2 regions of the Priestia sp. JNUCC 25 genome follow, and region 2 is predicted to be linked to the other one. Evidence: predicted binding sites of a transcription regulator. Region 2 holds the regulator's gene; the other holds the start of a gene.
What was found. The regulator CtsR, encoded in region 2, represses protease genes until heat stress. The targets are predictions, from matches to a motif close to ATGGTCAATAAAGGTCAAACA.

Region 1: a site for CtsR is predicted at 6,228-6,248, ahead of clpB (ATP-dependent chaperone ClpB). Genes of this name have one in related genera too.

The regions. Positions count from the first base shown of each region.
Region 1 covers NZ_CM132211.1:650,535-661,393, reverse strand. Annotated here, with positions in the region: gene galT (UDP-glucose--hexose-1-phosphate uridylyltransferase) at 1-683, opposite strand, end outside; gene JNUCC25_RS03510 (galactokinase) at 714-1,892, opposite strand; gene JNUCC25_RS03505 (helix-turn-helix domain-containing protein) at 2,231-3,124, shown strand; gene JNUCC25_RS03500 (hypothetical protein) at 3,153-3,404, opposite strand; gene clpB (ATP-dependent chaperone ClpB) at 3,605-6,208, opposite strand; gene JNUCC25_RS03490 (YjzC family protein) at 6,323-6,502, opposite strand; gene JNUCC25_RS03485 (SDR family oxidoreductase) at 6,632-7,276, opposite strand; gene argF (ornithine carbamoyltransferase) at 7,380-8,330, opposite strand; gene JNUCC25_RS03475 (carbamoyl phosphate synthase large subunit) at 8,327-10,859, opposite strand, start outside.
Region 2 covers NZ_CM132211.1:89,545-100,403, reverse strand. Annotated here, with positions in the region: gene clpC (ATP-dependent protease ATP-binding subunit ClpC) at 1-1,591, opposite strand, end outside; gene JNUCC25_RS00535 (protein arginine kinase) at 1,612-2,685, opposite strand; gene JNUCC25_RS00530 (UvrB/UvrC motif-containing protein) at 2,689-3,231, opposite strand; gene JNUCC25_RS00525 (CtsR family transcriptional regulator) at 3,273-3,734, opposite strand; rRNA gene rrf (5S ribosomal RNA) at 3,970-4,085, opposite strand; rRNA gene JNUCC25_RS00515 (23S ribosomal RNA) at 4,149-7,084, opposite strand; rRNA gene JNUCC25_RS00510 (16S ribosomal RNA) at 7,310-8,861, opposite strand; gene lysS (lysine--tRNA ligase) at 9,143-10,627, opposite strand.

The DNA of each region.
Region 1 (10,859 bases), 560 kb from region 2:
AAAACAATGGCATGTTCATTATAATAAACATAAGGTGAAAACTGCATGTACCACAGCTCTTCCTGCAATTCCACAGGAATAATCCGGTGATTTTGACGAGCTGGGTGGTTAATGCGACCTGCATAACCAGCATTTTCTTTACAGAGAAGGCACAGCGGATAGTTGCTTTCCTTCAATGATTTGCTTGCTGCAATAGCTTTTGGATCTTTTTCCGGCTTTGATAAGTTGATGGTAATTTCAAGTTCTCCAAAGTCAGTGTTTGTTACCCATCTTTCGTTTTTAGCAATTCGATCTCTGCGAATATAGTGAATGTCTTTTGACAGCTTATAATAATAGCTTGTGGCTTTTTGAGGGCTTTGCTGATAGTGATCATAAAATGTCCGATTAACCTCTGAAGGCATGCTTGCAAAGCATCCCATTATTTTGGTATCGAATAAATCTCTATACGTGATAGAATTCTCGGCGATTCGATTGTTTTCTGCAGCCCAATCAAGCATGTTGTCTAAAATAGCAGCTGGATGTTCCAGACGTTCTTCATTGACTTCTACTATAATACATTCGTCGAGCCTTAACACTTCCAGCAGTTTATTTCTCACCACATCTATATCCCATTTTGTTAATAGATTCTTTTGTAAACCATATTGAATAAGTCGGGTGATTTCTTCATGAATGTTGACTGACATACACTCGTTCCTTTCTCTATCTGTTTTCTCTTATACTGCTTCTAATGTGAGTTCACGCGCTCCTTCTCCAACCGTCACCACATAAAATTCAGCTTCTAAACTCGTTTTCTCATAATAGGTATTCCTTACTTTTTCAACAAACCTATCAACCTGTGCTTTTTGTACGATGCTAATTGTACAGCCGCCAAAACCTGCACCTGTCATGCGTGATCCAATCACGCCTTCTTGCAGCCAAGCTGCTTCTACAAGAGCATCTAGTTCTTTCCCACTTACTTCATAGTCATCTCGCAGTGAGCAGTGCGATTCATTCATCAATTGGCCAAACCCTTTTAAATCACCGTTTTGCAATTTAGCAACCGCTTCTTTTGTGCGTTCATTTTCATATACCGCATGTTTAGCGCGCTTACAATCTACTTCGTTTTGTATCAAAGATTTGTGCTTTTCAAATTGCTCTTTGGTTAAATCTCCAAGCGAATTAATGGAAAGTGAAGTTTGCAAGTCTGACAGCGCTCTTTCACACTCCATGCGGCGTTCATTATATTTTGAGTCTGCCAGCCCTCTTCGCTTATTTGTATTAGAAATAACGAGCACAGCATCTGTTAATTGCAGCGGGCTATACTGGTATTCAAGAGTTTGACAGTTTAACAATACGGCTTGATTTTCCTTTCCCATTCCAATTGCAAACTGATCCATAATCCCGCAGCTTACGCCGATAAATTCATTTTCAGCTTGCTGCGCCATTTTTACAAGGTCCATCATATCAATATTCAATTCAAGAATTTTATTTAAAAGTACGCATGTGACTAACTCAATTGATGCCGACGATGAAAGCCCTGCTCCGTTAGGAATGTTGCCGAAAAACAAGATATCAAAACCAAAAGGAAGATCATATCCGTGCTTTTTAAAGGTGTCCATTACTCCTTTTGGATAATTAGCCCAATCATCTTCGGTTTTGTACGTTAATTGCTCTAAAGAGGATTCAATAACGCCTGCTTCAGAGAAGTTTTTAGAGTACATACGTATTTTTCGATCATGACGTTTTTGTACTACCGCATACGTTCCTATACTCAATGAACAAGGAAAAACATGCCCTCCATTATAATCAGTATGTTCTCCAATTAAATTGACACGTCCTGGCGCAAAAAAGCAGCGAATAGCTTCTGACGAATGAAATATTTGTTTGAACTCTTCGATTAATTTTCCCAGCATTTATTATCACCTATTTTAAGTAGTTTTTTGGAAACGGATTCATATGTACATTGTAAAGTCCAATTTTCCTTGCCTCAATGGTAAAATTACTATCGATAATCGGTACTTTTTTGCTTATCACTTTAAAAATGATTCTTTTGAATTGACGATGAACTACTCTTGCGCCAAAAAGGTGTTATCTTTATGTGAGCCTTGACTTGCAAATGATAAGAAAATAATAGATTTAGAGACATTCCCTAAAAATAATCACGATATTTTCAAAAAATTATAGAAAAATGAAAGCGATTACGTTAAAGTAAGAATTAAGTACTGCTTTATTTCAAAAAGAAGGTGAAAATTTGCTCTCACATTTCCAAACTCAAGAATATTCAACGTACGCATACAGGTTTTTAGAATCCCGCACAAATGAAGTTGCGCAGCTATGGTCGGTTGGATGGGATGAAGTTTTCTCTCCCCTTTATAACTGGAGCGGAAATCAGCGAAAAGACGTAGGGAAATATATTTTTCAATACACGGTTTCTGGGTACGGGATGATTGAAATAGATGGACAAGAATATAAAGTGGATGCTGGTAAAGCATTCATCGTCAATATACCTGGAAATTATCGCTATTACTTACCAAAGGAAAGTGAAAACTGGGAGTTTATTTTTCTTACATTATACGGAGATGAAGTACAAAAATGCTGGGATTATATTCAGTCAACCCACTCCCCTGTAATTAGGTTTCATCCTGAATCAGCACCTGTTCAGCTGCTTGCTCAAATATATAAGCGGGCAAGTGAAAAACATATAGCAGATCCATTTCATGCCTCAAGCTTATCTTACCGCTTTGTAATGGAGCTGTACCAATATATTAAAAGCATGGACAGTTTTACAGAAGATTGGCCTGAAAGTATCATTAGCTCTATTTTATTTGCCCGTAATCATTATCATGAAGAAATCGGTCCGGATGAAATGGCAGATGCAGCTCATTTATCTCGCTATCATTTTAGCCGGTTATTCAAACAAACAACTGGAATTACGCCGATTCAATATTTAACGAAGCTTCGCATTCAAAAAGCGGCCGAGCTATTGCATCAAACCAAGTATTCAATCGAAGAAATTGCTGAAAACGTCGGCTATGCAAATGCCAATTATTTAACAAAAGTATTTCGCAAAACAACCAATATGACACCCGGACAATATCGAAAAAGTGATGCATCCATTGATGAGCACTTTGCATTGCCAAAATAAAAACGACTTCCATAAAAGGAAGTCGTTTTTATTTTTTATCGGGAATTTCTACTACCACAGAACCTTTTTCGTAAATAAAAGTCAATTTTTTACCCGGGATAATCATATTTTCTAAAATATCTCGTGCAGCTTGAAGTGCAAACTCTGTCCGTTCTGCCTTTTCCTGCACTTCTTCATTTTCAGCTTGAAGATCATTTTTATCCAGCGCTCTTATTTTAGTTAATGCCTGATCTATAAAATCGTATGCTTCGTCATATATAAGCTCTATACGGTCCTTCATGTGCTCATTCATGCTCCTTTGCCCATTTTGTATTATCATAAATGAATTAGATATATTCTACAACCTAAAACTGAATAAGTTTTTACGCTTAGCTCTCATGTATTTTTCTTTTATTTCTTTTTATTTTTTTTAAAAAGAGAGCTGCTTTTAATAGCAAAAAAAGACCATTCAATTTATCATGAATGGCCTTTTTAGAAAACTTATACGCTGACAACAAACTCATCATCTTTTACATCAACTGTCACTTGACTATAATCTTCAATTTTCCCTGCAATTAATTCTCTGGCAATTTTTGTTTCAATATATTTTTGAATAAACCTTTTTAAAGGGCGAGCTCCGTATACCGGATCAAACCCGGAGGCTGCAATATAATTTTTTGCTTCTTCTGTTAACGTTAACGAAATATGACGATCGGATAAACGCTTTTCAAGCTGAAGCAATAGCTTATCAATAATCCCTTTTACTTCATGAACAGTTAGCGGTTTGAATAAAATCGTGTCGTCTACTCGATTTAAGAATTCTGGACGAAAATGCTGTCTTAATTGAGCCATCACTTGCTCTCTGGCTTTTTCAGTAATCTCGCCTTCACTTGTTAAACCGTCTAATAAAAATTGAGAACCGATATTCGACGTCATAATAATGACTGTATTTTTAAAATCAATGACTTTTCCTTTTGAATCTGTTGCTCTTCCATCATCTAGTATTTGAAGGAGCACATTAAATACTTCGGGATGGGCTTTTTCAATTTCATCCAACAAAACGACTGAATAAGGCTTGCGTCTCACCGCTTCCGTTAGCTGGCCGCCTTCTTCGTATCCTACATAGCCAGGAGGCGCTCCTATAAGCCTAGAGACCGCATGCTTTTCCATGTACTCAGACATATCAATACGAACCATTTGTTCTTCACTGTCAAATAAAGAATGTGCCAACGTTTTGGCTAGCTCCGTTTTTCCTACTCCGGTAGGTCCTAGGAAAATAAATGATCCAATCGGACGGTTCGGGTCTTTAATGCCTGCCCGTGCACGAATCACAGCATCCGTCACTAAGGATACGGCTTCGTCTTGTCCAATTACACGCTGCTGTAAAATTGACTCAAGCTTCAACAGCTTTTCTCTTTCCCCTTCAACTAGTTTTGATACTGGAATTCCCGTCCATCTTCCTACAATTTCAGCAATTTCTTCTTCTGTTACTTCTTCTCTTAACAAACGGTTTTCTTGTGCTTTTTCAGCAGCTGTTTCTTCCAGCTGTTTTAGTTCTTTTTCAAGAGCTGGAATGCGTCCGTGGCGAAGTTCAGCTGCTTTATTTAAATCATATTTCCCTTCAGCTTCTTCTAGGTCTCGCTTCGCTTTCTCAAGCTGCTCCCGGACATCTTGCACCGTCTGAATCGACTGCTTTTCTTTTTCCCACTGCAGCTTCATTGTATCTGCACGTTCTTTTAAATCAGAGACTTCTTTTCGAATTGCCTCTAACCTTGTGATGCTTGCTTGATCTGTTTCTTTACTTAATGCCGCTTCTTCAATTTCAAGCTGCATGACACGTCGTGTTACTTCATCTAATTCTGATGGCATCGAATCTATTTCTGTTCGAATGGTTGCGCATGCTTCATCAATTAAATCAATTGCTTTATCAGGTAAAAAGCGATCTGAGATATAACGATCAGACATAACCGCTGCTGAAACAATCGCTCGGTCGTGAATATTCACGCCGTGATGAATTTCAAATCGTTCTTTTAAACCACGCAAAATAGAGATTGTATCTTCTACTGAAGGTTCTTCAACCAGCACCTGTTGAAAGCGTCTTTCAAGCGCTGGATCTTTTTCAATATACTGACGGTACTCATCAAGAGTTGTAGCTCCTATACAGTGAAGTTCTCCTCTAGCAAGCATTGGTTTTAAAATATTCCCTGCATCCATCGCTCCATCCGTACGGCCTGCTCCAACGATTGTATGAAGCTCGTCAATGAATAAAAGAATTTGACCGTTGCTTTTCTTAACTTCTTGAAGAACAGCTTTTAAACGCTCTTCAAATTCTCCCCTGAATTTCGCTCCTGCTACTAAAGCTCCCATATCTAATGAAAAGATGGTTTTATCTTTTAATCCTTCAGGTACATCTCGGCGAACAATACGCTGTGCTAGACCTTCAACAATCGCTGTTTTACCAACGCCAGGTTCTCCGATCAAAACTGGATTGTTTTTTGTTTTTCGCGATAAAATGCGAATAACGCGGCGAATTTCTCCGTCTCGTCCAATGACTGGATCAATGTTCCCTGCTCGTACCTCTGCTACTAAGTCTCTTCCATATTTAGCTAACGCTTCATATGTGACTTCGGGATTTTGACTTGTAATTCGCTGATTTCCTCGAAGGCTGGTAAGCACATCTTGCAGAGCTTTTTTTGTTATACCGTGACTTGAAAATAACTTGCCATATTCACTAGAAGACGGTTCCTGTGCTAATGCTAAAAAGATGTGCTCAACTGAAACATAATCATCTTGCAAACGAGATGCTTCTTCTTGAGCTTTAACAAACAGCTGCTGAAGTTTATTCGTAATATAAACCTTCCCTGCTTCAGCACCACTTCCTGTAACGGCTGGTTTTTTCGCAAGCAATTGATTTACCTGCTGCTGAAAAGATTGATGATCTATATGTAAATGATCTAATATGCGAGGAGCAATACCATCTTGCTGATGAATGAGCGTATAAAGCAAATGAGCAATATCCACTTCCTGCTGATTTCGTTTAATAGCTTCGGACTGTGCTTCCATCACGCCTTCTTGCAATTTTTGGGTCATTTTATTTATATCCATTGAACATCCTCCTTCGATACATTTGACCTTTATTGACCTTTATTTCATTATACCCAGCAATAGGAAAACAAGTAAAGCCATTCAATTTAGAATGGCTTCTTTATTTTTTACTATTTAAGGCTTGCGCATGTACGTCCAGTGGCGATCATCGTTGGCCGTCTCTGGAAAACGCTCTCCTGCTTTTAATTTAACCTTTTGAGGATTATTTACGTTGCTTCCTGTTTCACCAATTTCAATATACACTCCGTTATTAGGAGCTTTTTGACCCGGTGTAAAATGACGATTTTGTCCCATTGTCCTGCCTCCTCATTCCTGAAATGAAATGTTCTCCTATACTATTCCCTTAAGATTTCTGTTTCATAATGGAGATGTTTTCATATTAGGAAGAGAAAAAGAGCAGACCTTTAGATCCGCTCTTTTATATTAATGAGTAAATTTAATAGCTTTTTCGATTTCAGTTTCTCCAGCTAGCATTTCAAACGTTTTTCCTATCGTAGCTTCTTCGTTTAGGCATTCTACAAGCACGGTTGCTACATCTGCTCGGGGAATCGTCTGAGATTTATCTTCAATATCATTATTGATATCAATTTTCCCAGTAGCTTGATCATTCGATAAAGTTCCTGGTCGTACAATTGTATACTGTAGATTAGACTGCTTTAGGTATTCATCCGCTATCGCTTTAGCACGCAGGTAAAGCTGTAAGCCTTCTGGTCCTTGCTCAGGTGCGTCTGTTCCCATTGAACTTAACATAACAAAGCGCTTTACACCTTGATTTTTTGCTTCATCAATGATATTTTTAGCACCGTTTTGATCTACAGCGATTGTCTTTTTGTCTCCGGTATGTCCTCCAGAACCTGCTGCAAATATGACAGCGTCCATACCTCTTAAAGCATCTGAAACATCTTGCTCCAAGTCAGCAAGCACAACGTTGGCACCTAGCTTCTTTAACGCGTCTGCTTGCTTTTCGTCGCGAATCATCGCATAAGCTTCGTGCTGCTTGCTGTTTGCAACTTTTTCTACCACTTGTTTTCCCGTTGTTCCGTTTGCTCCAACAACTAATACTTTCATCATAAATCACCTTTCGTTCTGTTTAGTATACAATGGGTGTTCCCTCAATTAATTCCCTTTAAACAAAAAACCCCTTCTGATATTCTCAGAAAGGGTTTTTCTCTTAAGCTAAAATGGCTTGTAGCAAAGCTTTTTGTACATGCATACGATTTCCAGCCTGCTGAAAGACAACAGAATTTGGTCCGTCAATAATGCTTGCTGTTACTTCTTCTTCCCGATGCGCAGGCAAACAGTGCAGAAATAAATAGTCTGACTTAGCATAGGCAGCTAGTTCTTCATTTACTTGATAAGGAGCAAATATTTTCAAGCGCTGCTGTGCTTCTTCTTCCTGTCCCATACTTGTCCATACGTCTGCATAAATAGCATCGGCATTTTTCACAGCCTCTACAGGATCTTTTGTAATCGTAACCTTCGCACCTGTTGTAGCAGCTATTTCGTTAACATAAGCTGTTACAAAGTCTTTTGGCTCATAACCATCAGGGCATCCAATTGAAATATCTATCCCCATTTTTGCACATGCAATCATTAACGAATGCGCTACATTATTTCCGTCTCCAACATAAGCTACTTTTAGCCCTTCAAATGATTTCTTGTGCTCGTAAATTGTTAATAAATCAGCTAGAGCCTGACAAGGATGATAATCATCTGTCAAACCATTAATAACGGGAATGGATGCGTAATCTGCAAGCTCTTCGATCTTGCTGTGTTCAAACGTACGAATCATTATAGCATCGATGAATTCAGATAGTACGCGTGCTGTATCAGCAATCGTTTCTCCGCGTCCAATCTGTAAATCTTGGCTGCTTAAAAAGAGGGCGTTTCCTCCAAGCTGCATCATTCCCGCTTCAAATGAAACTCTTGTTCTTGTTGAAGATTTTTCAAAAATGAGCCCCAGCGTTTTTCCTTTTAACGATGTTACGATTTCACCATTTTTATGCTTTTGTTTCAGCTCAATGGCGTTTTCCAAAAGTGACATAATATCGTCTGATGATAAATCTTTAAGCGTAAGCAAATCTTTTCCTTTTAAATTGGTATTTACCGATACTGTACTCATGATACTGTCACTTCCTTTTTAGTTTTTTGAAACCATTCTTGTAGTGATGAAACCTGATATTCATCGACTTGGAACGATTGGAAAAATAGCGATGCCGTTTCTGCCTCCGTCATGACCATCAAACCGTGTTTTAATGCTGACATACGGCTTTCTTTATCTTCAGGCTGTAAGCTTACGTATAATAAAGCTTCTTTCGTTTTCACCCATTCACTAACTTCTTTATCTTTAACAAGAGTTAAGCCCGCGCTTTGCACAAGTGCTTCAAGACCTTGCGCTTCTCCGTTGATATATACTTCCGCAGCACCGTTTTTACTTAACACATACTGATGGAATACTTTTTTTGCTGCTTCTTCAATCGTTGAAGAAATCGCAATTCCTTCACCAGTTGACTTCATTTCCGGTCCAACAAGTGGATCAACTCCTGATAATTTACTTGTCGAAAACACTGGAAACTTGATAGTTGTGTAAGCCGGATCTGGCAATAAACCTAGCTTTTCACTAATTTCCGACAATGATTTCCCAAGCAATATTTGAGTTGATAGCGAAACAAGCGGCGTGTTGCATACTTTGCTTACTACAGGCACTGTACGGCTGGCACGCGGATTAACTTCCAGCATGTAGACTTCATCGTTGTAAATAACATATTGGATATTCATAATCCCTTTATATTGAAGTTTGTTTACAATTTTTTGAGCGTAGCTCACCATTTTTTCTTTATGTGCTGCTTCTACTGTTTTGGCTGGTAAAAGCGCATAGCTGTCTCCTGAATGAACCCCGGCTTTTTCAATATGTTCAACGATTGTCGGAATCAACACATCTTTTCCGTCTGCTACCACATCAACTTCTGCTTCTTTTCCAGGGAAGTAAGCATCAATAAGCATTGGGAAATGAGACGCTTTAATAGCCGGTAAACAAGCCTGAAGCTCTGTTTCGTTTTGAATTGTCAGCATCCCTTTTCCGCCAATTACGTAAGAAGGACGAATAAGTAATGGGAATCCCATATCTTTTGCTTTTTGGACAAGCTCTTGCTCATCTTTCGCCATTTCACCTGGGATATGAGGGATATCACACTCATCTAAAAGCTTGTAAAACAAGTCACGATCTTCAAGTGCATCAATGACATCATTTGTAATCCCTAGTAAATTGACGCCAGCTTCTTCTAGCCCTTTAACAAGCGAAATAGCTGTTTGACCTCCGTATTGAACAATTACATCCTTCACATTTTCAGCATCAAGAACATTTAATACGTCTTCTACTGTTACAGGTTCAAAATATAAGCGATCTGCTACTTCAAAATCCGTACTTACCGTTTCTGGATTATTGTTAATTAAAATCGTTTCGTATCCTTCTTTTTCAAGAGCTAGCACACCATGTACAGAGCTGTAGTCGAACTCTACTCCTTGCCCGATACGAATTGGTCCAGAACCGATAATCGCAACTTTTTTATTCGTTGATGGTTCAATTTCGCTCTCCCCGTAATAACTGGAATAGAAATAAGCCGTTGAAGATTCAAACTCCGCTGCACATGTATCCACCATTTTATAACTCGGCGTAATATGTAGTGCTTTACGCTTCGCTCTTACGTCAAGCTCAGGCACATTCCATACGTTTGCTAGATACGCATCTGTAAATCCATGCTCTTTCACTTGCTTGAAGTGTTCAGCTGTAATCGAATCAAAACGCACTTCCTTTAAAGAGGCTTCCATTTTAATCAGCTGTGCAAAGTGTGTTAAATAGAAATAATCAATTTGCGTTACTTCATGGATATACTCAGGCGTTGTGCCACGGCGTAAAAGCTCTAAGATAACAAAAATACGTTCATCGCTTTGTTCGCTAAGCTTGCTTTTTAATTCATCCGTTGAAAGTTCTTGCAGTTCTTCTACTTCTAATCCTTGTAAGTCAATTTCTAAAGAAGACAATGCTTTTTGGAAGCTACGTGTAAAGTTACGGTCAATAGCCATTACTTCTCCAGTTGCTTTCATTTGCGTACCAAGCGTTCTTTCAGCGTAGAAAAACTTGTCAAACGGCCATCTTGGAAATTTGACTACTACGTAGTCAAGAGCAGGTTCAAAGCTTGCATACGTGTCTCCTGTGACAGGATTTAATAACTCATGAAGCGTGTAGCCTACCGATAGCTTTGCAGCAATTTTGGCAATCGGATAGCCCGTTGCTTTTGATGCAAGAGCAGACGAACGGCTCACACGCGGATTTACTTCAATTAGATAATACTGCTTGCTTTTTGGATCAAGCGCAAACTGGATGTTGCAGCCCCCAATAATGCCAAGCGATGAAATAATTTTAACTGAAGCAGAGCGAAGCATTTGATATTCCACGTCTGTTAACGTTTGAGAAGGAGCAACGACTACCGAATCTCCAGTATGGACGCCTACGGGATCGATGTTTTCCATATTACAAATTGTGATGCACGTATTGTTCACGTCACGCATAACCTCGTACTCAACCTCTTTAAATCCAGCGATGCTTTTTTCAATTAAGCATTGAGTAATAGCACTTTCACGCAAACCTGAC
Region 2 (10,859 bases):
CTGCTCTAGCACGGCGCACAGCTTTTGCAACTGCTTTTACCGCTTCTTCTTGCCCAATTACACGAGAGTGAAGAATCTCTTCCATGTTCAGCAGTCTTTCTGTCTCTTCCTGTGCCAGTTTAGAGACCGGTACACCCGTCCAGCTAGATACCACCATCGCAATATCTTCTACGGTTACAGCTGAGTTTTCTTTACCTTGCTGCTCTTTCCAAATTTTCTTTGTGTCTTCTAATTCTTCGCGTAGGCGTTGCTCTGTATCGCGTAAAGATGCTGCTTTTTCAAATTCTTGACTTTGAACAGACGCATCTTTTTCATTGCGTACTGATTCTAATTTTTGCTCTAATTCCTTTAAATTTGGCGGCGTTGTAAATGAACGTAAACGCACTTTTGAACCAGCTTCATCAATTAAATCGATTGCTTTATCCGGTAAGAAACGATCGGAAATGTAGCGATCTGATAGTTTCACCGCTTGCTCGATTGCCTCATCAGAAATAGATACTCGGTGATGCGCTTCATAACGGTCACGAAGCCCTTTTAAGATTTGAATAGACTCTTCCAACGTTGGTTCATCCACTTGAATTGGCTGGAAGCGACGCTCTAACGCTGCATCTTTTTCAATGTACTTTCTGTATTCATCTAAAGTGGTGGCACCGATACACTGAAGTTCTCCACGAGCAAGAGAAGGTTTTAAAATATTAGAAGCATCGATAGCTCCTTCTGCGCCACCAGCGCCAATTAATGTGTGTAACTCATCGATAAAGAGAATGATATTACCTGCTTGACGAATTTCATCCATTACTTTCTTCAGGCGATCTTCAAATTCTCCGCGGTATTTTGTACCAGCAACGACCGTTCCCATATCCAAAGTCATAACGCGTTTGTCACGTAAAATTTCTGGAACTTCATTGTTGACGATTTGCTGAGCCAAACCTTCAGCGATTGCCGTTTTACCGACACCTGGCTCCCCAATTAATACAGGATTGTTTTTTGTACGTCGGCTTAACACTTCAATAACACGCTGAATTTCTTTCCCACGTCCGATAACAGGGTCTAAGCTTCCTTCGCGCGCTACAACTGTTAAATCGCGTGCTAAGCTGTCTAGCGTAGGTGTATTGGCATTTGAAGAGCCTCCGCCTTGATGGCTTGAAGCAGCTTCATTGCTACCTAATAAATGAAGCACTTGCTGACGAGCTTTATTTAGGCTGACACCTAAATTATTTAAAACGCGTGCTGCAACGCCTTCACCTTCACGAATTAAGCCTAGTAAGATATGTTCTGTTCCTACATAAGAATGACCAAGCTTTCGGGCTTCGTCCATTGAAAGTTCAATGACTTTTTTCGCTCGAGGTGTATAATGAATGGTCTGCGTTAATTCTTGGCCTCTGCCAATTAATGCTTCCACTTCTTTTTGAATTTTTTCAGTGCTTAGGCCTAGAGCAGAAAGAGCTTTTGCTGCAATTCCTTCACCTTCACGAACGATACCTAATAAAATATGCTCTGTTCCAATGTTGTTGTGACCTAGGCGTAGTGCTTCTTCCTGTGCTAAAGCTAATACTTTTTGTGCGCGCTCTGTAAATCTACCAAACATCATATAATCGTCACCCTCCACGTTTAATTTGTGTTTTTATTTATAGTGAGACGTTCTCGAATTAAGGTGGCTCTTTTAATGTCACGTTCTTGAGGCTTTAGGGGACCTCCCGAATACTTCTGTAAAAAGCCTGGCTGCGTCATAATGATAAGTTCATTCAATATATTTTGACTCAGTCCTTTTATATACCCTAAATCGATTCCTAATCGAACATCTGATAAACATTGTGAAGCTTCTTTTGACTCAATAATACGGCTATTGGCCAATACTCCATATGAACGATACACTCGATCTTCTAACTCTACATGAGATGTTTTAAACAGCGCGTCTCGTGCAGAGTGCTCTTGTGTAATTAACTGCTGTACGACACTATTTAAATCTGCCACAATATCTTCTTCAGATTTCCCTAAGGTTATCTGATTAGAAATTTGAAAGATATTCCCTAAAGCTTCGCTACCTTCTCCATAAATTCCTCTCACCACTAAGCCGAGCTGGTTAATAGCGGGAATAATACGATGAATTTGACGGGTCATCACTAAAGCCGGCAGATGCATCATCACAGATGCACGTAGCCCAGTACCCACATTTGTGGGACAGCTGGTTAAATACCCTCTATTTTCATCAAACGCATAATCTACGTATTTCTCAATCCAATTATCTACTTTATTCGCTGTGCTTAAAGCTTCAGATAATTGAAGGCCTGGAAATAAACATTGTATGCGTAAATGATCTTCTTCATTAACCATAATACTCAAATCTTCTTTTTCTGATAAAAAACAAGCTCCGTTGTTATCTCCTTCAGCCAAGTTAGGACTGATAAGATGCTTTTCAACCAACACTTGCTTTTGAAGAGGCTGTAATTCGTTCATCTTTAGTAAATGCAAATTCCACTGATTGGTGTTCTCACTTTTTTGAAAAACTTGCTCGAATACTCGAACCACTTCAACTGCTTGTTCTTTAGAAAAGAGAGTTGGAAAAAGATAATGAGTTAAATTTCGAGCCAGCCTGATTCGACTGCTTAGAACAATATCTGAATTCGAAGCTTCTTGACGCATCCAAGAGCTAACAGGCTGGGAAAAGAACAAATCCTGGGACATGAATTACGCTTCCTCCTCTCTCGATTCGTTCATCTTCTTTTCTAGTAATCGAATGTGATCTCGGAGTTCGGCTGCTTTCTCAAACTCCTCTTTTTCGATATACTCTTTTAAGTTCAATCTTAATGCCTGTAATTCCTTTTTTAAATGAAGATTACTTGCAATTCTTGCTGGTATTTTTCCATGATGCAGATAATTACCTCCATGCAGCCTCTTCAAGAAAGGAATAAGAGGTCGCTCAAATGTTTTGTAGCAATCTGCACATCCAAACCTGCCGATTTTAGCAAATTTTTGATATGTCATACCACAAGTAGGACAAGAAAGAACCTCCTGACTTTGTTGCTTATAATTTTCAGTTACTGCTGGATCTAGGTTAAGTAGGCCAGCTAGTAAGTTATTGATTGAAAAACCTTGCTGATTTGAAAAAGAAAATGTATCTCCATTTTCTGAAGCGCATTGTTCACATACATGCATCTCCGTCTTTTCACCATTAATAATTTTTGTGAAGTGAAGAGTTGCAGGTCTCGTTTCACATTGCTGACAAATCATCCTGTCATCACTCCCTGTTCTAAATAAAATAGATCATGAGTTTATCGGTAGCGTAATGAATTAAGCATTGCTTTTAAAAGATTAGCCCTTAGCTCATCACGATAAGGAAGTTCAATATTAATAACTGAACGATTGATAACACTCAACATGATTTTTGCTTCTCGTTCTGTGATGACTTTTTCTTCAACTAACCTAATAATGACGTTTTCAGCACTTACTTGTGAAATTTCATTTTGAATCATCTCAATTACTTGCTGAAACAAATCCGCTGCATCATGCATTTTTACTTTTGCAATACGAATAAAGCCGCCGCCGCCTCGCTTACTTTCTACAAGATAACCTCTCTCAACTGTAAAACGGGTATTGATAACGTAATTAATTTGCGACGGAACGCATTGAAATTTATCAGCAATCTCACTGCGCCTTATTTCAACAATTTCTCTTTCACTTAATTCAAGTACTTGTTTTAAATACTGTTCGATAATGTCAGAGATATTTGGCACGCTGCCCCCTCCTTCTGACTTTGACTATATTTGACCTTAATTTAAATATAAAAGGAAACGAAAAAATTTTCAACTATGTACTATTAAAGTTTATTCTTTACTTTTATCGTTGCCACTAAAATTTATTTCAAAACCTGCAAATCGTGAATTTTATTGTTCTTACTATACTTTTTCATAAAACAAATAAATTGTAAACAAAAAAGGACTAGCTAAAATAGCTAGTCCTTTTTCAGGTGCCTGGCAACGTCCTACTCTCACAGGGACAAAGTCCCAACTACCATTGGCGCTAAAGAGCTTAACTTCCGTGTTCGGTATGGGAACGGGTGTGACCTCTTCGCTATCGCCACCAGACAAGAGATTGCTCTCTCAAAACTAGATAACAGTTTGCTGAGTAAAGCTTACGCTTTTAAAGTTTTGGTTAAGTCCTCGATCGATTAGTATCAGTCAGCTACACATGTCGCCACGCTTCCACCTCTGACCTATCAACCTGATCATCTTTCAGGGATCTTACTAGCTTGCGCTATGGGAAATCTCATCTTGAGGGGGGCTTCATGCTTAGATGCTTTCAGCACTTATCCCGTCCACACATAGCTACCCAGCGATGCCTTTGGCAAGACAACTGGTACACCAGCGGTGTGTCCATCCCGGTCCTCTCGTACTAAGGACAGCTCCTCTCAAATTTCCTACGCCCACGACGGATAGGGACCGAACTGTCTCACGACGTTCTGAACCCAGCTCGCGTACCGCTTTAATGGGCGAACAGCCCAACCCTTGGGACCGACTACAGCCCCAGGATGCGATGAGCCGACATCGAGGTGCCAAACCTCCCCGTCGATGTGGACTCTTGGGGGAGATAAGCCTGTTATCCCCGGGGTAGCTTTTATCCGTTGAGCGATGGCCCTTCCATGCGGAACCACCGGATCACTAAGCCCGACTTTCGTCCCTGCTCGACTTGTAGGTCTCGCAGTCAAGCTCCCTTGTGCCTTTACACTCTACGAATGATTTCCAACCATTCTGAGGGAACCTTTGGGCGCCTCCGTTACATTTTAGGAGGCGACCGCCCCAGTCAAACTGCCCACCTGACACTGTCTCCCGGCCCGATCAGGGCCGCGGGTTAGAATTTCAATACAGCCAGGGTAGTATCCCACCGACGCCTCCACCGAAGCTAGCGCTCCGGCTTCTCAGGCTCCTACCTATCCTGTACAAGCTGTACCAAAATTCAATATCAGGCTACAGTAAAGCTCCACGGGGTCTTTCCGTCCTGTCGCGGGTAACCTGCATCTTCACAGGTACTATAATTTCACCGAGTCTCTCGTTGAGACAGTGCCCAGATCGTTACGCCTTTCGTGCGGGTCGGAACTTACCCGACAAGGAATTTCGCTACCTTAGGACCGTTATAGTTACGGCCGCCGTTTACTGGGGCTTCGATTCAGAGCTTCTCCCAAAGGATAACCCCTCCTCTTAACCTTCCAGCACCGGGCAGGCGTCAGCCCCTATACTTCGCCTTGCGGCTTCGCAGAGACCTGTGTTTTTGCTAAACAGTCGCCTGGGCCTATTCACTGCGGCTCTCTCGGGCTATACACCCTACCAGAGCACCCCTTCTCCCGAAGTTACGGGGTCATTTTGCCGAGTTCCTTAACGAGAGTTCTCTCGATCACCTTAGGATTCTCTCCTCGCCTACCTGTGTCGGTTTGCGGTACGGGCACCTCCCGCCTCGCTAGAGGCTTTTCTTGGCAGTGTGGAATCAGGAACTTCGGTACTATAATTCCCTCGTCATCACAGCTCAGCCTTTATGATGAGCGGATTTGCCTACTCATCAGCCTAACTGCTTGAACGCGCATATCCAGCAGCGCGCTTACCCTATCCTACTGCGTCCCCCCATTACTCAAACGGCGGGGAGGTGGTACAGGAATATCAACCTGTTGGCCATCGCCTACGCTTTTCAGCCTCGGCTTAGGTCCCGACTAACCCTGAGCGGACGAGCCTTCCTCAGGAAACCTTAGGCATTCGGTGGACAAGATTCTCACTTGTCTTTCGCTACTCATACCGGCATTCTCACTTCTAAGCGCTCCACCAGTCCTTACGGTCTGACTTCACAGCACTTAGAACGCTCTCCTACCACTGACATCTAAGATGTCAATCCACAGCTTCGGTGATACGTTTAGCCCCGGTACATTTTCGGCGCAGAGTCACTCGACCAGTGAGCTATTACGCACTCTTTAAATGGTGGCTGCTTCTAAGCCAACATCCTGGTTGTCTAAGCAACTCCACATCCTTTTCCACTTAACGTATACTTGGGGACCTTAGCTGGTGGTCTGGGCTGTTTCCCTTTTGACTACGGATCTTATCACTCGCAGTCTGACTCCCATGGATAAGTCTTTGGCATTCGGAGTTTGACTGAATTCGGTAACCCGTTGGGGGCCCCTAGTCCAATCAGTGCTCTACCTCCAAGACTCTCACAACATGAGGCTAGCCCTAAAGCTATTTCGGAGAGAACCAGCTATCTCCAGGTTCGATTGGAATTTCTCCGCTACCCACACCTCATCCCCGCACTTTTCAACGTGCGTGGGTTCGGGCCTCCATTCAGTGTTACCTGAACTTCACCCTGGACATGGGTAGATCACCTGGTTTCGGGTCTACAACCACATACTAAACGCCCTATTCAGACTCGCTTTCGCTACGGCTCCGCCTTATCAGCTTAACCTTGCATGGGATCGTAACTCGCCGGTTCATTCTACAAAAGGCACGCCATCACCCGTTAACGGGCTCTGACTACTTGTAGGCACACGGTTTCAGGATCTCTTTCACTCCCCTTCCGGGGTGCTTTTCACCTTTCCCTCACGGTACTGGTTCACTATCGGTCACTAGGTAGTATTTAGCCTTGGGAGATGGTCCTCCCAGCTTCCGACGGAATTTCACGTGTTCCGCCGTACTCAGGATCCACTCAAGAGGGAACGAAGTTTCAACTACAGGGTTGTTACCTTCTTCGACGGACCTTTCCAGGTCGCTTCATTTACTTCGTTCCTTTGTAACTCCGTATAGAGTGTCCTACAACCCCAAGAGGCAAGCCTCTTGGTTTGGGCTAATTCCGTTTCGCTCGCCGCTACTCAGGAAATCGCATTTGCTTTCTCTTCCTCCGGGTACTTAGATGTTTCAGTTCCCCGGGTCTGCCTTCAATATCCTATGTATTCAGATAAAGATACTGTTCCATTACGAACAGTGGGTTTCCCCATTCGGAAATCTCCGGATCAAAGCTCACTTACAGCTCCCCGAAGCATATCGGTGTTAGTCCCGTCCTTCATCGGCTCCTAGTGCCAAGGCATTCACCGTGCGCCCTTTCTAACTTAACCATTAGCGAATAAATGGTACAACATAATGTTGTGTTATTTATTGATTTGATTAAAGAAAAGTTTCACTTTTCCTCAGCAATTACTGTTATCTAGTTTTCAAAGAACAATCGCAACCAAAATTCTTCTTATTAGATAAGAAGAAAGTAGTGTGCTTTCTATAATTGAGAGATTGAACTCTCAAAACTGAACAAAGTATCAAAACGTACGTCATTTAAAAATCCTTAGAAAGGAGGTGATCCAGCCGCACCTTCCGATACGGCTACCTTGTTACGACTTCACCCCAATCATCTGTCCCACCTTAGGCGGCTAGCTCCTTACGGTTACTCCACCGACTTCGGGTGTTACAAACTCTCGTGGTGTGACGGGCGGTGTGTACAAGGCCCGGGAACGTATTCACCGCGGCATGCTGATCCGCGATTACTAGCGATTCCAGCTTCATGTAGGCGAGTTGCAGCCTACAATCCGAACTGAGAATGGTTTTATGGGATTGGCTTGACCTCGCGGTCTTGCAGCCCTTTGTACCATCCATTGTAGCACGTGTGTAGCCCAGGTCATAAGGGGCATGATGATTTGACGTCATCCCCACCTTCCTCCGGTTTGTCACCGGCAGTCACCTTAGAGTGCCCAACTTAATGCTGGCAACTAAGATCAAGGGTTGCGCTCGTTGCGGGACTTAACCCAACATCTCACGACACGAGCTGACGACAACCATGCACCACCTGTCACTCTGTCCCCCGAAGGGGAACGCTCTATCTCTAGAGTTGTCAGAGGATGTCAAGACCTGGTAAGGTTCTTCGCGTTGCTTCGAATTAAACCACATGCTCCACCGCTTGTGCGGGCCCCCGTCAATTCCTTTGAGTTTCAGTCTTGCGACCGTACTCCCCAGGCGGAGTGCTTAATGCGTTAGCTGCAGCACTAAAGGGCGGAAACCCTCTAACACTTAGCACTCATCGTTTACGGCGTGGACTACCAGGGTATCTAATCCTGTTTGCTCCCCACGCTTTCGCGCCTCAGCGTCAGTTACAGACCAAAAAGCCGCCTTCGCCACTGGTGTTCCTCCACATCTCTACGCATTTCACCGCTACACGTGGAATTCCGCTTTTCTCTTCTGCACTCAAGTTCCCCAGTTTCCAATGACCCTCCACGGTTGAGCCGTGGGCTTTCACATCAGACTTAAGAAACCGCCTGCGCGCGCTTTACGCCCAATAATTCCGGATAACGCTTGCCACCTACGTATTACCGCGGCTGCTGGCACGTAGTTAGCCGTGGCTTTCTGGTTAGGTACCGTCAAGGTACGAGCAGTTACTCTCGTACTTGTTCTTCCCTAACAACAGAGTTTTACGACCCGAAAGCCTTCATCACTCACGCGGCGTTGCTCCGTCAGACTTTCGTCCATTGCGGAAGATTCCCTACTGCTGCCTCCCGTAGGAGTCTGGGCCGTGTCTCAGTCCCAGTGTGGCCGATCACCCTCTCAGGTCGGCTATGCATCGTTGCCTTGGTGAGCCGTTACCTCACCAACTAGCTAATGCACCGCGGGCCCATCTGTAAGTGATAGCCGAAACCATCTTTCAATCATCTCCCATGAAGGAGAAGATCCTATCCGGTATTAGCTTCGGTTTCCCGAAGTTATCCCAGTCTTACAGGCAGGTTGCCCACGTGTTACTCACCCGTCCGCCGCTAACGTCATAGAAGCAAGCTTCTAATCAGTTCGCTCGACTTGCATGTATTAGGCACGCCGCCAGCGTTCATCCTGAGCCAGGATCAAACTCTCCGAAGAAATGTTTGACTTGCTCATTTAAAAAATAAAAATTAACGTTGACGTTTGTCGCTTTGTTCAGTTTTCAAAGTTCAACCGCCGCTCTTAAGCGACTTTACTATCTTATCAAGTTATTAACATAATGTCAACAACTTTTTTATTTCTTTTTGTTGTTTTCGCTTGTCTGCGTTAGCAACAGATATAAATATACCAAATCAATTTCATAAAAACAAGAGGTAAATTAAAAGTTTAAATTTTCTAATATTATTAACTAAAAAAAGATGGCCGTAGCCATCTTTTTTTTAGCGTTGACGCATATGTGGGAATAATAGTACATCACGGATTGACGGTGCATTTGTTAGTAACATAACAAGGCGGTCAATACCGATTCCTAGACCACCTGTAGGTGGCATACCATATTCTAATGCCTCAATGAAGTCATCATCCATCTCATGTGCTTCATCGTTTCCTTGTTCTTTCTCTTTCAACTGAGCTTCAAAGCGCTCACGTTGGTCAATTGGATCATTTAGCTCTGTAAATGCGTTCGCGTGTTCACGCGCAACGATAAACAGCTCAAAACGGTCAGTAAAACGCGGGTCTTCCGCATTTTTCTTAGCCAATGGAGAGATCTCTACAGGATGTCCGTAAATGAACGTTGGTTGAATTAACTGCTCTTCTACTTTTTGTTCAAAGAATTCATTTACAATATGTCCATATTGCATATGTTCAGTGATTTCTACCCCGTGTTCTTTCGCTAAAGCACGAGCTTCTTCAACAGATGTTTCTCCCCAGAAGTCTACGCCTGTATATTGTTTAATAGCATCGACCATATGAAGTCTTGTCCACTCTGGAGTTAAATCTACCTCTTGATCGCCATACTGAATCTTTGTTGTGCCAAGTACTTCTTGCGCGATGTGTGCAATTAAGTTCTCTGTTAAAGCCATGATATCTTTGTAGTCCGCATACGCTTCGTACAATTCGATCATTGTAAATTCAGGATTGTGACGTGTAGATACACCTTCATTACGGAATACACGGCCAATTTCATATACTTTTTCTAATCCACCTACGATTAAACGTTTTAAATGAAGTTCAATCGCAATACGCATATAAAGTTCCATATCAAGCGCATTGTGGTGTGTCACAAACGGACGAGCTGCTGCTCCACCTGCAATTGAATGCATCATCGGTGTTTCAACTTCTAAATATCCATGATTATCTAAGTAACGGCGCATCGATTGAATAATACGGCTTCTTGAGATAAATGTTTGTTTACTTTCTGGGTTTGTAATTAAATCTAAGTAACGTTGACGGTAGCGCTGTTCAATATCTTTTAAACCATGATATTTATCTGGAAGTGGACGAAGCGCTTTTGTTAGTAACGTAAAATCTTTTACTTTAATAGAAAGTTCGCCAACTTTTGTTTTGAATAAAACACCTTCAACCCCTACCAAGTCACCGATATCTACGCTGCTGAAGATTTCGTACTGTTCTTCGCCAATTGCATCTTTACGTACATAAAGCTGAATTTGTCCTGTTAAATCTTGAACGTGAGCGAAACCTGCTTTTCCTTTTCCACGTTTTGTCATAATACGACCAGCTAGTGACACAGGCACTTCATTTTCTTCTAACTGTTCTTTTGTTAACTCGTCATACTCACTAATTAATTGCTGTGATGTATGTGTACGTTCAAAACGTTGACCAAACGGATCAATACCCTGATCTCGTAGGTTGCTCATTTTTTCGCGGCGAACGAGAAATTGATCATTTAATTCTTCATGACTCATCGTTTACTCATCTCCATCGTATAATTAAGTTTTCCGAAACAGAAAAAAGGCCAGCATGTTTACTGGCAACTACTACGTTTCTTTAAAATTATTATAGGTTCAGTCGTTTCTCTATGTCAAATCGCTTTATTCTTGCTTCGCTTCTCTTTTTCTTCGATTTCTCTAACAAGCTACCGAATAAACCAACAACCTGCGAACCCAAACCTTAAACTTTTTACTCTGAACTCTACTT